2 regions of the Nocardia sp. NPDC051832 genome follow, and region 1 is predicted to be linked to the other one. Evidence: riboswitches for the same ligand, from Rfam matches in the RefSeq annotation. Region 1 holds a riboswitch; the other holds the start of a gene.
What was found. A riboswitch is a leader RNA that binds a small molecule or an ion and turns the genes downstream of it on or off. The one in region 1 is predicted to bind S-adenosylmethionine.
Positions count from the first base shown of each region.

Region 2: another riboswitch for S-adenosylmethionine. It lies ahead of AB0M14_RS04120 (aminotransferase class V-fold PLP-dependent enzyme); the one in region 1 lies ahead of AB0M14_RS00955 (homoserine O-acetyltransferase).

Region 1 is NZ_JBFAYL010000001.1:196,823-203,939, forward strand. It holds gene AB0M14_RS00930 (RidA family protein) at 12-416, shown strand; gene AB0M14_RS00935 (DUF3017 domain-containing protein) at 541-786, shown strand; gene AB0M14_RS00940 (nitroreductase family protein) at 787-1,353, opposite strand; gene AB0M14_RS00945 (helix-turn-helix domain-containing protein) at 1,369-1,782, shown strand; gene AB0M14_RS00950 (hypothetical protein) at 1,910-2,224, shown strand; gene AB0M14_RS00955 (homoserine O-acetyltransferase) at 2,258-3,394, opposite strand; SAM riboswitch class IV at 3,505-3,615, opposite strand; gene AB0M14_RS00960 (helix-turn-helix domain-containing protein) at 3,703-4,368, opposite strand; gene AB0M14_RS00965 (MFS transporter) at 4,518-6,011, shown strand; gene AB0M14_RS00970 (NADP-dependent isocitrate dehydrogenase) at 6,298-7,117, shown strand, end outside.
Region 2 is NZ_JBFAYL010000001.1:952,635-959,751, reverse strand. It holds gene AB0M14_RS04135 (lipase family protein) at 1-1,160, opposite strand, end outside; gene AB0M14_RS04130 (TetR/AcrR family transcriptional regulator) at 1,254-1,895, opposite strand; gene AB0M14_RS04125 (hypothetical protein) at 2,083-2,463, shown strand; gene AB0M14_RS04120 (aminotransferase class V-fold PLP-dependent enzyme) at 2,521-3,831, opposite strand; SAM riboswitch class IV at 3,879-3,993, opposite strand; gene AB0M14_RS04115 (LysE family translocator) at 4,120-4,767, shown strand; gene AB0M14_RS04110 (Pls/PosA family non-ribosomal peptide synthetase) at 4,908-7,117, shown strand, end outside.

The DNA.
Region 1 (7,117 bases):
AGGCTGCTCCCATGCCGAGCACAGCACACAATCCGGCCGGATCCGAGCCGCCCGCACCAGGTTTCGCGCACGCGACCGTCGCCACCGGCAGCCGCATCGTGCATCTGTCGGGGCAGGTCGGCGTCGACGCCGCCGGTCAGGTGGTCCCGGGCGGGCTGGCCGCGCAGACCACGCAGGCCCTGATCAACCTCGGGCGCGCGCTCGAGGCGGCGGGTGGCAAGGCCGCGGATCTGGTGAGCGTCCGGTTCTACGTGGTGGATTGGGATCCGTCGAAGTTCGAGGCGCTCGGCGCGGCGGGTGCGGCGGCCCGGGAACACTACGAGTTCCCGGAAACCGCCGTCACCCTGGTGGGCGTGGCCGCGCTCTTCACGCCCGAGCATCTCATCGAGATCGAAGGCGTCGCGGTCCTGGACTGACGGCACCGTGAGGGGCGGTGGCCGGGTGCCGGACGGGCCTGCAAGAATCGGCGGCGTGAGCGACGACTCCATCGAACGGCACCCGAACACCGCGGGATGGCAGTTCCTGCGCGTGCATTTGCCGATGGTGCTGGTGGCCGCGGTCATCGTCGTGGCCGTGGTGTTCGTGGCCTGGGACCGCTGGCGTCGTGGCGCCTTCTTCTTCGGCGGCGCCACCCTGCTGGCCGCCGCCCTGCGCCTGGCCCTGCCCACCGAACGCGTCGGCTTGCTCGCGGTGCGCAGCAAGCCATTCGACGTCGCCGCGCTCACCTTGCTCGGCACGGCCATCCTCTTCATCGCCGCCACCATCAAAACCCTCGGCGTGCAGTGATCACCCCGGATACCGCTCGCTGAACACCAGTTCCGCGCGCGGCCGGCGACCCGGGTGCGGCGGGACGACGTCGGTGTAGCCGATCGTCACCAGTACCGCGATCGCCAGATCCGGCCGATCCTCGATGCCGATCGCCTTCCGCACCAGATCCGGATCCCACCCGTTCATCGGCGCCGAGGCCAGACCGAGGCTGGTGGCGGCGAGCATGACGTAGGTGGCGGCGATCATCGAATTCTTGATCGCGTTCTCCCGCAGCAGCTCCCGCTCGCGCAGCTCATGGAACTCGGCCCGCGATTCGAACAGCGCCGCGAACTCCGGATTCCACGCACCGTTGCGCACCGCCAGGTCGGCGATATCGGTATTGGGCCGCTCCCAGGCCCCGATCTCGGCCACGAAGACCAGCACCACCGGCGCCTCGGCGGGCTGCGGCTGACCGTGCGCGGCGGCCGACAGCTCCTGCCGCCCGGCCGCGCTGGTCACCGCGATGATCTTGCGGTCCTGCATGTTCCAGGCGGTAGGGGCCTCGACAGCGAGTTCGAACAGTTCGTCGAGTATCTCAGTCGGCACTGGATCAGGGCGGTAATGCCGGACGGTGCGGCGGGTGCGGATCTCGGCAAGGTGCCTACGTATCTGACCGACACCGGACTTCCCGCCGATGTCTACTCCGCTAAATGCCCGACTCGCCAGGTGCTCGACCGGGTAGCGGGCAAGTGGACGGTGCTCATCGTGGACGCACTCGCCGACGGCACCCTGCGCTACACCGACCTGCGGCACCGCATCGAAGGCGTCTCCCAGAAGATGCTGACGCAAACCCTGCGCCAACTCGAGGCCGACGGATTCGTCTCACGCACAGTGCATCCCACCGTGCCGCCCAGGGTGGAGTACACGCTCACCGAACTAGGCCACAGCCTGCGTACTCCCATCGCGGCGCTGCGGGAATGGATCGAAACCAATATCAACCGGATCGAGGCGGCGCGGCGCGAGGCAGCGAAATGACCATGAAAGGTCAGTTGAGAGGCATCGCCGTGGCGATTACCCGGCGTAAAGTCGAGCCATAGCCTATTAAGGTGCCGTCCCTGACCGGCGGCCGGTCCAGTGCACCGACCCAGCGTAGGGAGACGGCATGCCAGGCAACTTCGATGGCATCGACTGCGGCCTGTTCCCGCTGTGGACGGTCGCCGCCTACGTCCACGGCGACGGTGCCGCTCCGGTCGGCACGGCCAGCGCCCGCGACCTGTCCATGGCCGCCGGGTTGGTGTGCGCGTATCTGCCTGTTCCCCAGGCGGATTTCGCCGGCTACTACCTGATCGCCACCCGGACCAACTCCTACGACGGCTATTTCGGCAACGGTGCGCCCCACCCCACCTGGACGAGCACGCCGTCCCACGACGCCGACGGCTGGGCCGCCGGGCCGTGGAGCGCGCTCGAAACGTCGTGAGCCGACCCCGTCGAGCGACCTTGCGAGCAGTCGCTACCGGTTCTCCCGCGCCAGCCGCATGGTCTCGATCAGCAGCTTGGACACCGCGGCCGCCTCGGTGAGGAAGCCGTCGTGGCCGTCGCGTGAGTGCACGACCTCGAGCCGGGCGCAGCCGGGCAGGGCGTCGGCGAGTTCCTGCTGAGTGCGCAGCGGGTAGAGCCGGTCGGAGTCGACGCCGCCGACCACGCACGGCACCGGCGTCGCGGCCAGCGCGGCCTCGACGCCGCCCCGACCGCGACCCACATCGTGCCGGTTCATCGCCTCGGTGAGCAGCACGTAGGTGGCGGGATCGAAACGGCCGCACAGCTTCTGGGCCTGATGCTCCAGGTAGCTCTGTACCGCGTAGCGGCCGCCGCGCCACGGATCCTCGGCGCCCTGCGCGTGGTTCTCGAAGCGGTGGTCCAGCTCGCCCTCGGTGCGGTAGGTCAGGTGCGCGATACGCCGCGCCAGCCCCATGCCCGTCATCGGCGCGCGGCCGGTGTCGTGATAGTCGCCGCCCTGCCAATCCGGGTCGGCCTTGATGGCGGCGATCTGGGTGGTCTGAGTGCCGATCTGATCGGCGGTGGCGCGCGCGCCGACCGCGAGCACCAGCGCCGCCGCCACCCGATCCGGAGCTCCGACCATCCATTCCAGCACTCGCATGCCGCCCATCGAGCCGCCGACGACCGCGGCCAGGCGGTCGATGCCGAGCAGATCCATCAGGGCGACCTCCGCGGTCACCTGATCGCGGATGGAGATCTCGGGAAACCGCGCACCCCAGGGCTTTCCGTCCGGCGCCGAGGTAGCGGGGCCGGTGCTGCCCTTGCAGCCGCCGAGCACGTTGGTGGCGATGACGCACCATTCGTCGGTGTCGATCGGCGCGCCGGGGCCGACCATGCCGTCCCACCAGCCGGGTAGCTGATGCAGGTCGTCGGGGGCGCCGATGACGTGCGAGTCACCGGTCAGGGCGTGCTCGACCAGCACCACGTTGTCCAGGGCGGGCGAGAGCTCGCCCCAGCGCTGCACCGCGAGCTGGACGTCGGGAACCACGGCGCCGTTCTCCAGGCGCACGTCACCGATCGGGATCAGGCCGAGGCGGCCGTCCGGGGCGGGCAGCAGGCATCGGGTGTTCGGTTCGGTCCCCACAGTCACGCCGTCTGACCGATCATCGCGCGGGAACACGCCGCCAAGGGGGACGGCAGCCAGCGGGGTGGGCAAACACAGTGGTGGCGAAAAGTTGCACACATGTGGGGACCTCCTGAACAGCGCGCTTGCCCTCGTCTTTCGAGAGCCAGGTCATCACCCGGAGCACCCCACCGCTGCTGGAGGGTTGCCGACCAGCGAGCCGGGGCTTCGCGCTGGCACTCATGACCTGACAAACATGGTAGCTGGCGGTCCGTCGACGGTTGAAATCACCTCGACAAGATCACCCGGCGAGCCGGAGTACCCCTGGTAGGCGATTACTTCCAGGAATCACAACAGAGCCGGCGAAGCTCGGCGAAGGCGGCGCGCACCGTCGAGCCGGTGGCGGCCGCCGCCTGCTCCGGATCCCCGGTGAGGATCAGTTCCTGATCTTCGGCGAAGGCGATGTGGCACATCATCTGCCAGGTCGCGATCGCCAGCCGCACGGTCAGGGAGCCGGGTGCGGCATCCAGGCGTTCGGCGAGCGCCAGGGCGAGCGCTTCGGATTTGCGGTCACCGAATTCCATCGCCCGGGTGTTCACCGCCGGGCTGCTGCGCACGATCCGCTGCATCTTCTGGAATCGGCGCAGCGAGATGGGTGCGTCCGCCTCGGCGCGGGCGCCGCGCTCGACCGTGTCCAGGAACGCGTCGCTCAGCGCTTGCAGCGGGTTGCCGAACTCCGGCAGCGCCCGCAGCTTGGCGGCGACGGCCTGGCCGAAGTCCTCCACCGGGCCGAGGATGATGTCCTCTTTGATCTCGAAATACCGGTTGACCGTGCGCGGCGAGACATCCGCCGCGTCGGCGATCTGCTCCACGGTCGTCGCTTCGAAGCCATGTGCGTCGCACAGATCCAATGCGACCTCGATGATGCGCGCCCGAGTCTGCTGCTTCTTGCGTTCGCGCAGGCCGGCGGGTGCTGCGGCGCCGGTCGGTGAGTCGAGCATGCCCAACCATAACTCAGCCCAGGCGCAACCCTGTCCGAATGAGTCAAATGTCGCACTACGACATTTTTCTCTTGACGCCAAAAGTCGCACGATGCCAGGATCGTCTGCGTACTTCCGAAACAGCTCGTCCCAGATGCAGGGAGAAACCCGTGACCCACACTGCGCCAGCGGTTGATGTGCCCGAAAGACAAAGCAGCTCGGCCCGATGGTGGGCGCTCGGCGTGATCGCGCTGGCCCAGCTGATGGTGGTGCTGGACGCCACCATCGTCACCATCGCGCTGCCCTTCGCACAACGTGATCTGAACATCAGCGACGGCAACACCCAGTGGGTGCTGACCGCCTACACGCTGATCTTCGGCGGCCTGCTGTTGCTCGGCGGACGCCTCGCCGACTACCTGGGCCGCCGCAAGATCTTCATGATCGGCCTGATCGGCTTCGCCCTGGCCTCCGCGCTGGCCGGCCTGGCGCAGAACGGCGCGCAGCTGTTCGCGGGCCGCGGCCTGCAGGGCGCCTTCGCCGCGCTGCTCGCACCGGCCGCGCTGTCGCTGTTGTCGGTGACCTTCACCGAGACCAAGGAGCGCGCCCGCGCCTTCGCGGTGTTCGCCGGCATCTCGGCGGGCGGCGCGGCCATCGGCCTGATCGCCGGTGGCGCACTCACCGAATACGCCTCGTGGCGCTGGACGCTGCTGGTCAACACCCCGATCGCGATCCTGGCCCTGGTTGGCGCGTTCACCTTCGTGCTGAAGGACGTGCCGCTGCCCCGCACCGGCGGCTACGACATTCCCGGCGCGATCACCGTCACCCTGGGCCTGATCGGGATCGTCTACGGCTTCAGCCGCGCCGCCGAGCACGGCTGGACCGACGGCAGCACTCTCGGCCTGATCATCGCCGGCGTCGCTTTGCTCGCCGCGTTCGTCTTCATCGAATCGCGGACCGCGAACCCGCTGCTGCCGCTGCGCATCCCCGGTGAGGTCAACCGCGGCGGCGCGCTGCTGGCCGCGCTGCTGATCCCGATCGCGATGTTCGCGATGTTCCTGTTCCTGAGCTTCTACCTGCAGAACGTGCTCGGTTACACACCGCTGAAGGCGGGTGTCGCGTTCCTGGCGTTCCCGGCCGGTATCGCCATCTCCGCGGGCGCCACCAGCGCCCTGTTGCCGAAGTTCGGCCCGCGCCCGCTGATGATCGCCGGCGCCGCGCTGGGCGTGCTCGGGCTGGTGTTCCTGGCCCAGCTCAGCTACGGCGACAGCTTCGCCACCAGCGTGCTGCCCGCCCAGTTCCTGATCGCACTCGGCATGGGCCCGCTGTTCGTCGGCATGCAGGCCGTCGCGCTGCACCAGGTCGACGAGGAGGACTCGGGTGTGGCCAGCGCACTGCTGAACGCGGCCCAGCAGGTCGGCGGCGCGGTCGGCACGGCCCTGCTCACCACCATCTCGGTGCAGGCCGCCAAGGACTACGTACTGGAGAACCCCGGCATCGACAACTTGGTCGCCCGGGCGTCGATCCACTCCTACGACGTCGCCTTCTACGTCGGCGCGGGTTTCTTCGCGGTGGCCATCCCAATCATCGCGCTGATGATCCGGGACAAGCCGGAGAACCTCATCGAGGGCGCCGAAGACGGCGTAAAGATTCCGGTCCACGTCTGATTCCGGCAATACGGTCCGCGTATCGCGAGCAACTCGCGATACGCGGACCTTGCCATTCTCAAATAATGGACAAAAGTACTAATGAGTAACTTTCGTCACCATTCTCACTCAGGGGTACTGCCGCGCCGTGAGATCGTTAGCAGCAGTACGCTTGTCTTGTTTGACCACATGGCCCGCCGACAACGCGGGACATATACGTTGTCTGTTGGAACAGCTGGGGTCCGCTCACAAGCGTGTTCACCTGGCCGTGCAATGAGGGCACCATCCTAGGAGGACACGAAGATCCATGTCCAAGATCAAGGTTGAAGGCACCGTCGTAGAACTCGACGGCGACGAGATGACCCGGATCATCTGGCAGTTCATCAAGGACAAGCTGATCCATCCGTATCTCGACGTGAACCTCGAGTACTACGACCTCGGCATCGAGTACCGAGACAAGACAGACGACCAGGTCACCATCGACGCGGCCAATGCCATCAAGCAGCACGGCGTCGGCGTGAAATGCGCCACCATCACCCCCGATGAGGCGCGCGTCGAGGAATTCGGGCTGAAGAAGATGTGGCGGTCGCCCAACGGCACCATCCGCAACATCCTCGGCGGCACCATTTTCCGGGCCCCGATCATCATTTCCAACGTGCCCCGGCTGGTACCCGGCTGGACGAAGCCGATCATCATCGGCCGCCACGCTTTCGGTGACCAGTACCGTGCCACCGACTTCAAGGTGCACCAGGCCGGCACCGTGACGCTGACCTTCACCCCGGAGGACGGCAGCGAGCCGATCGTGCACGAAGTCGTGAAGATGCCCGAGGACGGCGGCGTCGTCATGGGCATGTACAACTTCCGGCAGTCGATCGTCGACTTCGCGCGGGCCTCGTTCAACTACGGCCTGCAGCAGAACTACCCGGTGTACCTCTCCACGAAGAACACCATCCTGAAGGCCTACGACGGCATGTTCAAGGACACCTTCCAGGAGATCTTCGACGCCGAGTTCAAGACCCAGTTCGACGCGGCCGGGCTCACCTACGAGCACCGCCTCATCGACGACATGGTCGCCTCCTCCATGAAGTGGGAGGGCGGCTACGTCTGGGCCTGCAAGAACTACGACG
Region 2 (7,117 bases), 760 kb from region 1:
CGCGGGTCGGCGCAGTAGGTGTCGACCATCTGGTTGGCCGAGCCCAGCGGGAGGATCTCGTCCCAGCGCGAGTGCCAGATGAACATCGGCATGTCCGGGACCGTCTTACCGAGCCGGGTCTCCTCCATGACGCGCTGTACGGCCGGATTACGCATCGGGTCGCCCGCGGCGGACCACAGCAGCCCCTTCAGGTCGATGAAGGGCAGCAGCATGGACTGGTATTGCACGCACAGCGGGTTCTTGGCGATCATCAGGGCCCGGCCGAGCGGGTCGATATTGCGATCGATGTATTCGGCGAAGTACGGGTATTCGCGGGTCAATCCGATGACCGCGGCCAAGACGAGCCCGGCGGTGGCCTGGTTGTTGGCCATGTTGAGGGCGGCGCCCAGGTCGGGGCCGTTGCCGCCGGTGGCCGAGGCGACGACGTTGAGTTCGGGGGCGTAACTCTGCTTCAGTTCGGCGGCGTGCTGGGTGGCGAGGGCGCCGCCGGAGTAGCCGTACATGCCGACGGGAGCTTGCGCGCCGACGCCCAGCGGTTCGAACGCGGTGGCGGCGCGGATGCCGTCGAGGGTGATGCGCCCGGCGAGCGGGCCGGCCGCGTAGGCCGAGTTCGGACCCTGGTGGTCGGGGATGACGACGGCCCAGCCCTGTTGCAGAGCGGCCTGGGCGAAGATGAATTCGGCGGGCGCCACGATCTGACCGGCGAAGGCGGCGACCGACAGGTGCTGCAGCGCGTACGACGGCGCGCAGTAGCCGGCGAGGGAGTCCTCGGCGATCTGCACCGACAGCAGTTTGCGCGGTTCCGGGGCGACGCCGCGCGGCTTCAATACGGTGGCGACGGCCGGGATCGGTTGTCCGGCTGTGTTGTTGGAGCGGTAGGAAACCTGCCACGCGTCCACGTTGAGCGGGATGATCCCGAAGTTCGCGACGTTGACTTGGCGGGCCGCGATCAGGCCGCCGGGCTGAGTGTTCGCGATGACGTCCGCGGCCGGCCGATAGAACGCGGGGTCGAATTCCGGCGGCAATGGGACCAGCGGCGCGGCCGGGATGGCGGGTGCGGCCGGCTCCGGTTCCGCGACGGCCGTCGTCGTCCCGGCCAGGATCGCACTCATTCCCACGAGCACGGCTGCGGTGCGGCGCAGCGCGCGTGATTTCCAGATGGTCATCCTCGACCCACATCCTTGGTCCCGCATTGAGACACCTGCGTCTCAATGATGGGGGTCACTATGACACGAACGTGATGGGGATCGCAATCAGGCTTCGGTCGAGGCCGGGATCAGCAGTGCGAACAGCACCGTCGACAACATGTCGACCAGCGCCTGGACCGGCGGCCGCTGCTCGTCCATGCTCCAGTGATGAGCCGCGCCGTTGAGCGCGCCGATGAAGCCGGCCATGGCGGTGGGCCACCCGCAGGCCGGGGCTCGCACCTCGGGCACGTTCGAGGCGATGGCCTCGATGGTCCGCGCCCATTCGTCGCGCACGCCCAGCCGATGCTGCTCGACTCGATCGCTGACGCCGACGACTTCGACATAGGCGACTTTGGCGCGGCGGATATCGGTGACCATCGCGTCCAGGTAGGCGGTCAGGCCGACGGAGACCAGCTCGCGCGCCGAGCCGCCGGAAGTCGCGGCGACGGCCGCGGCGACGGCTTCGCGGGCGGCCTGGTGTGCGGCGTCGTAGGCGGCCATCAGGAGGTCTTCGCGGCTGTCGTACACCTCGTAGAACTGCCGGCGGGACAAACCCGCGACCGAGCAAATCTCTGTCACAGAGCTTTTCGCGTACGACTTGTCGGCGAACACGGTCAGCGCCGCCTCCATGAACAACGCCCGGCGTTCCGCGCGTCGCTCGAGAACCGATTGCCCGGAGTAGCTGTGCCTGGTCTGTGACGTACCCATCGACGCTCAGCGTAGTGCGGTGAGCGGATCGGGCAGACGCCGCCGCGGGGACCCGTCGCACTGGGTGGGGATAGGTGGGCGGGCGGTTTGGTCGGAGATATGGGTGAGCTCGGTTCTTAGGATCGGGCTCGATCTGTTGGAAACCGCCCACACATTTAGGAGAGTCATCGTGCGAAGAATCTCGCTAGTGATCGTGACCGCGGCTACTGTCGGCGCCGCGTTGCAGGGAGCCGCTGTCGCAGCGGCTGATACGGATATGACCGCGATCACGGCGCCGCGGACGACAGTTGGTGCTCCGGCGGAGGAGGCCGAGAAGAAGGCCGAGGAGGCCGTCGAGCCCGACACGCAGGCCGATGAGTCCGAGGAGTCCGAGGCGGGCAAGGCCGAGGAGTCCGAGGGGCAGGCCGGGGAATCCGAGACGCCCGGGGGCGAGAAGTCCGAGGGACAGACCGACGAACAGACCTCGAGCGAGTCCAAGGGTGGACTCTCGACTCGACTGGGCGACCTGGTCGGGACCGTCGAGAAGATCGAAAAGAAGCTTGGTCAGCTCGAATTCAAGCTGAACTGACAGCACCGCTGACAGGCTTCCGCCCGGGATGGTTTCGTATCCCGGGCGGAAGTCGGTCTAGAGGCAGGCGGCCGCGCCGGCCGCGCCGTCGGTGAAGTTCCGGGTTTCGGGGGTGGGGTTCCACAGGCCGGCCGTCTGGGCGTACTGCCAGCCTGGGCCGTTCGCCACTAGTGCGGCGACGGCGTCGACGAGCCGGTCGACGTCGGCGGAGTGGGAGCCGAGGCCGATGCTGGCGCGCAGCGCGCCGTCCAGTCCGAGGCGGGCGAGGAACGGGTGGGCGCAGAAGCGGCCGTCACGGACGCCGATGCCGTGCTCGGCGGAGAGGTAGGCGGCGACCTCGCCGGGTGCGAAGCCGTCCACCGTGAAGGCGACGATGCCGACGATATCGGGGCTGTCGGCCCACAGGCGCAACTGGGTGACGCCGGGGATGGCGGACAGGCCCGCGCGCAGGCGTTCGGCGAGTTCGCGTTCGTGCGCGATCAGGGTTTCCGGGTCGATCTGACACAGGGCGTCACAGGCGGCGGCGAGCGCGGCGGCGCCGAGGACGTTCGGCGAACCGGCCTCGTGCCGCTGCGGGGCCGGGGCCCATTGCGCGCCGGTGGTGGTGACCTCGCGGACCGCGCCGCCGCCGGCCAGGTACGGCTCGGCTTGATCGAGCCAGTCGCGGCGGCCGACGAGGACGCCCGCGCCGAACGGGGCATAGAGCTTGTGGCCGGAAAAGGCGAGATAGTCGATGCCGGTGTCGCGCAGGCTGATTCGGCGATGCGGAGCGAGCTGGGCGGCGTCGACGAGGATGCGGGCGCCACACTGGTGGGCGATCTGCGCGAGGCGTTCCAGCGGCAGCACCTCGCCGGTGACATTGGAGGCGCCGGTGACGGCCAGCAGGGCGGCGGGTTTGGTGCACAGTTCCGCGACCAGCAGCCGGATGGTCTCCTCGATGGTGTCGCCGGCGCGGACGACGCGGCGGCCGTGCTCGGTCCAGGGCAGGAAGTTGGCGTGGTGCTCGATGTCGAGGACCACGGTGTCGCCGGGCACGCAGGCGGCCAGCAGGTTCAGTGAGTCGGTGGTGTTGCGGGTGAAGACGACGACCTGGTCGTCGGCGGCGTCGAGAAACCGGGTGACCGAGGCGCGGGCGCCCTCGTAGCACTCGGTGGAGATCCGGGAGGCGTAGCCGGCGCCGCGGTGCACGCTGGCGTAGAACGGCAGCAGCTGCTGCACGCGGTCGGTGACCTGGGCCAAAGCCGGCGCGCTGGCGGCGTAGTCGAAGTTGGCGTAGGTGGTGGTCCCGCCCTGCACGAGCGGCACCTGAAGATCGTCGCCGGACACCCGAGCGAGCGGAGCGCAGGTCTTGGTAGCCACAGCAGTCATCACGTAAATCCCATCGTTCCAGGGACCCGCAATCGAGAGATCGGTCGAGTCCGCGCTTGCCGCGCCCGAATGGGCGTACGGCCGGGTCGTCACCCGGAGCACCCCACCGCGGAGGAGGGTTGCCGACCAGCTAGCCGGGGCTTAGCGCTGGTACTCATGACCTGAACCGAGATTGGCAGACCGACCGGCACGCTGTCAACCACCGCGTTCGCTGACCTTCAGGCTGAATAAAAATGCATTTAGAGGAATAACCTTGCATTCTCGGCCGAGATGCGGTCCCATGGAGGGGTGACACTTTCGCTGCTGCTCAGCTTCATCGGACTCTGCGTCCTGCTCTCGATCACGCCCGGCCCGGACACGTTCCTGGTGCTGCGCTACTCGATCGCGGATGCGCGACCCGGGATCGCGGCGGCGGTCGGGTCGGCGCTGGGCGGCATGGTGTGGGCGCTGGTGGTCGCGGCGGGCGTCGCCGCACTGCTGGAACAGTCCGCGACGGCCTACCGGGTGCTGAAGGTGGTCGGCGGAATCTACTTGCTGTACTTGGGGATTCGGGCCCTCGTCGATCATCGGAAGGCGCGGAAGGAAGCCGCGGCGGCCGGTGCCGAACTGGCGGCGGCGCAGGCGCGCCCGGCCGCGCCCGCGTCGATTCGCTCGGCGTTCGCCGCGGGGGTGATCTCGTGCCTGTTCAACCCGAAGGTCGGGCTGTTCTACCTGGCGGTGCTTCCGCAGTTCCTCGCCGAGGTCACTTTCGCCAACACCCTCGCCCTGGGCGCCATCGAATCCTCCATCGCCGCAGTCGAAATGGTGCTGGTGGCGCTGCTCGCCTCGAAGGCGGTCGCGATGCTGCGCAAGCCTGTTGTCCGGGATCGGCTGGAGCAGATCTCGGCGGGGATACTGGCCGCGCTGGGGGTCGGTACCGCCGCATCGGCCGCTTAGCCCACGGCTTGCCGGGATTGCTTGGGCCTGCGGGTACATTGGACGGTTGGTCACCCGTGGTGTTTGCCCACTGGTAACCCTAGTCGTGCAAGATTTCCGCCGTCTGCGCTAGGTAGGTCTATGAGAGGTGGGCAGGACGCATGCTCCAGCCGGAGGTCGATGCCGTAGCGGGCGAAGACGAGCTGTCGAATCCGTTGCTGCGCGGCGCTCTTACCCCGCCTGCCAGGACACTTGTCGATATCTTGGCCGCCACCGCGGACACCTATCCCGAGGCGCCCGCGATCGATGACGGCGCGACCGTGCTCGGTTATGCCGAGCTGCTGGCCGAGGTCGACACCGTGGTGGGGCGGCTGGCCGCGGCGGGCGTGCGGGCGGGGGACCGGGTCGGGGTGCGGATGCCCTCCGGCACCAGTGCTCTCTACGTCACAATCCTCGCGGTGCTGCACGCGGGCGCGGCCTATGTCCCGGTCGACGCCGATGATCCGGATGAGCGGGCGCGACTGGTGTTCGGCGAGGCCCGGGTCAGCGCGATCGTCACCGCCGCCGGGATCGAAAGCACCGGCATCGAAACCGGCACTGCGGCAGGCGAATCCACCGAGCTGCCGACGCCGGCGGACGACGCGTGGATCATCTTCACCTCCGGGTCCACCGGGACGCCGAAAGGTGTCGCGGTCACCCATCGCAACGCCGCCGCGTTCGTCGACGCCGAAGCCCGGCTGTTCCTGCAAGCCGCGCCGATCGGCCCGGGCGACCGGGTGCTGGCCGGGCTGTCGGTGGCGTTCGATGCCTCGTGCGAGGAAATGTGGCTGGCCTGGCGGCACGGCGCGTGCCTGGTGCCGGCGCCGCGCGCGCTCGTGCGGACCGGCGCCGACCTGGGGCCGTGGCTGGTGCGGCGCGAGATCAGCATTGTCTCCACGGTGCCGACGCTGGCCGCGACCTGGCCCGCGGAGGCGCTGGATTCGGTTCGACTACTCATCTTCGGCGGCGAAGCGGTGCCGCCGGAACTAGCGGAAAAGCTCGCGGGCAACGGCGATCCGGACACGGTCCGCGAGGTGTGGAACACCTATGGCCCGACCGAAGCCAGCGTCGTCGCCTGCGCCGCGCTGCTCGACGGCACCTGGCCGGTCCGGATCGGCCTGCCACTGGACGGCTGGGACCTCACGGTCGTCGACGCGGCGGGAAATCCGGTGGGGGAGGGCGAATCCGGTGAACTCGTCATCGGCGGCGTCGGCCTGGCGCGGTACCTCGATCCGGCGAAGGACGCCGAGAAATACGCGCCGCTCGCCTCGGTCGGCTGGGAACGGGCCTACCGCAGCGGCGATCTGGTGCGGAACGACCGGGCGGGCCTGGTCTTCCTGGGCCGGGCCGACGATCAGATCAAATTGGGCGGCCGCCGGATCGAGCTCGGCGAGATCGACAACGCCTTGCAGCATCTGCCCGGGGTCACCGGCGCGGCGGCCGCGATCCGGACCACCAAGGCGGGCAACAAGATTCTGGTCGGCTACCTGACCGGACCGGACGACACCTTCGACGTGGCCGCCGCCCGCGCCCTGCTGGCCGAACAGCTGCCGGCCCCGCTGGTACCGCGCCTGGCCGTGGTCGCGGAATTGCCGACCCGCACCTCCGGCAAAGTCGACCGGAACGCGTTGCCCTGGCCGCTGCCCAAGAACAAGGACGCCGATGCCGACACCGGTCTGACCCCGACCGCGCTCTGGGTCGCGGGACTGTGGGATTCGATTCTCGGTGCGGAGGCCACCGGGCCCGGCACCGACTTCTTCGACCTCGGCGGCGGATCGCTGGCGGCCGCCCAGCTGGTTGCCGCACTGCGAGAGCGCTACCCGCACGTCGCGGTCGCCGATCTCTACGATCATCCACGCCTCGGCGCGCTGGCCGACTTCCTCGATGCCAGCGCCCCGGTCGAGGCTGTCGACGAGCGCATCGTGCGCCCGACGCCGCTGAGCGCGCAGCTGTTCCAAGTGCTCGCGACCATCCCGTTGACGACGCTGACGGGTTTGCAGTGGCTGACCTGGCTGGCGATCGTCGGCAATATCGCCGCTCGCTCGGGCGCGCTGCCGTGGCTGCCACACCTGTCCTGGTGGTGGGCGCTGGTCGCGTTCCTGCTCTTCATTTCCCCTCCGGGCCGGATGGCGCTGTGCGTCGTGGGCTCCCGCGTGCTGCTGCGCGGTGTCGAACCCGGCAGCTACGCGCGCGGCGGCTGGGTGCATCTGCGCCTGTGGACGGCGGTGCGGCTATCCGAGGCCAGCGGCGCGGAAAACCTATCGGGTGCACCGTGGATGGTGCCGTTCGCGCGATCGCTGGGCGCGAAGATCGGGCAGGGCGTGGATCTGCA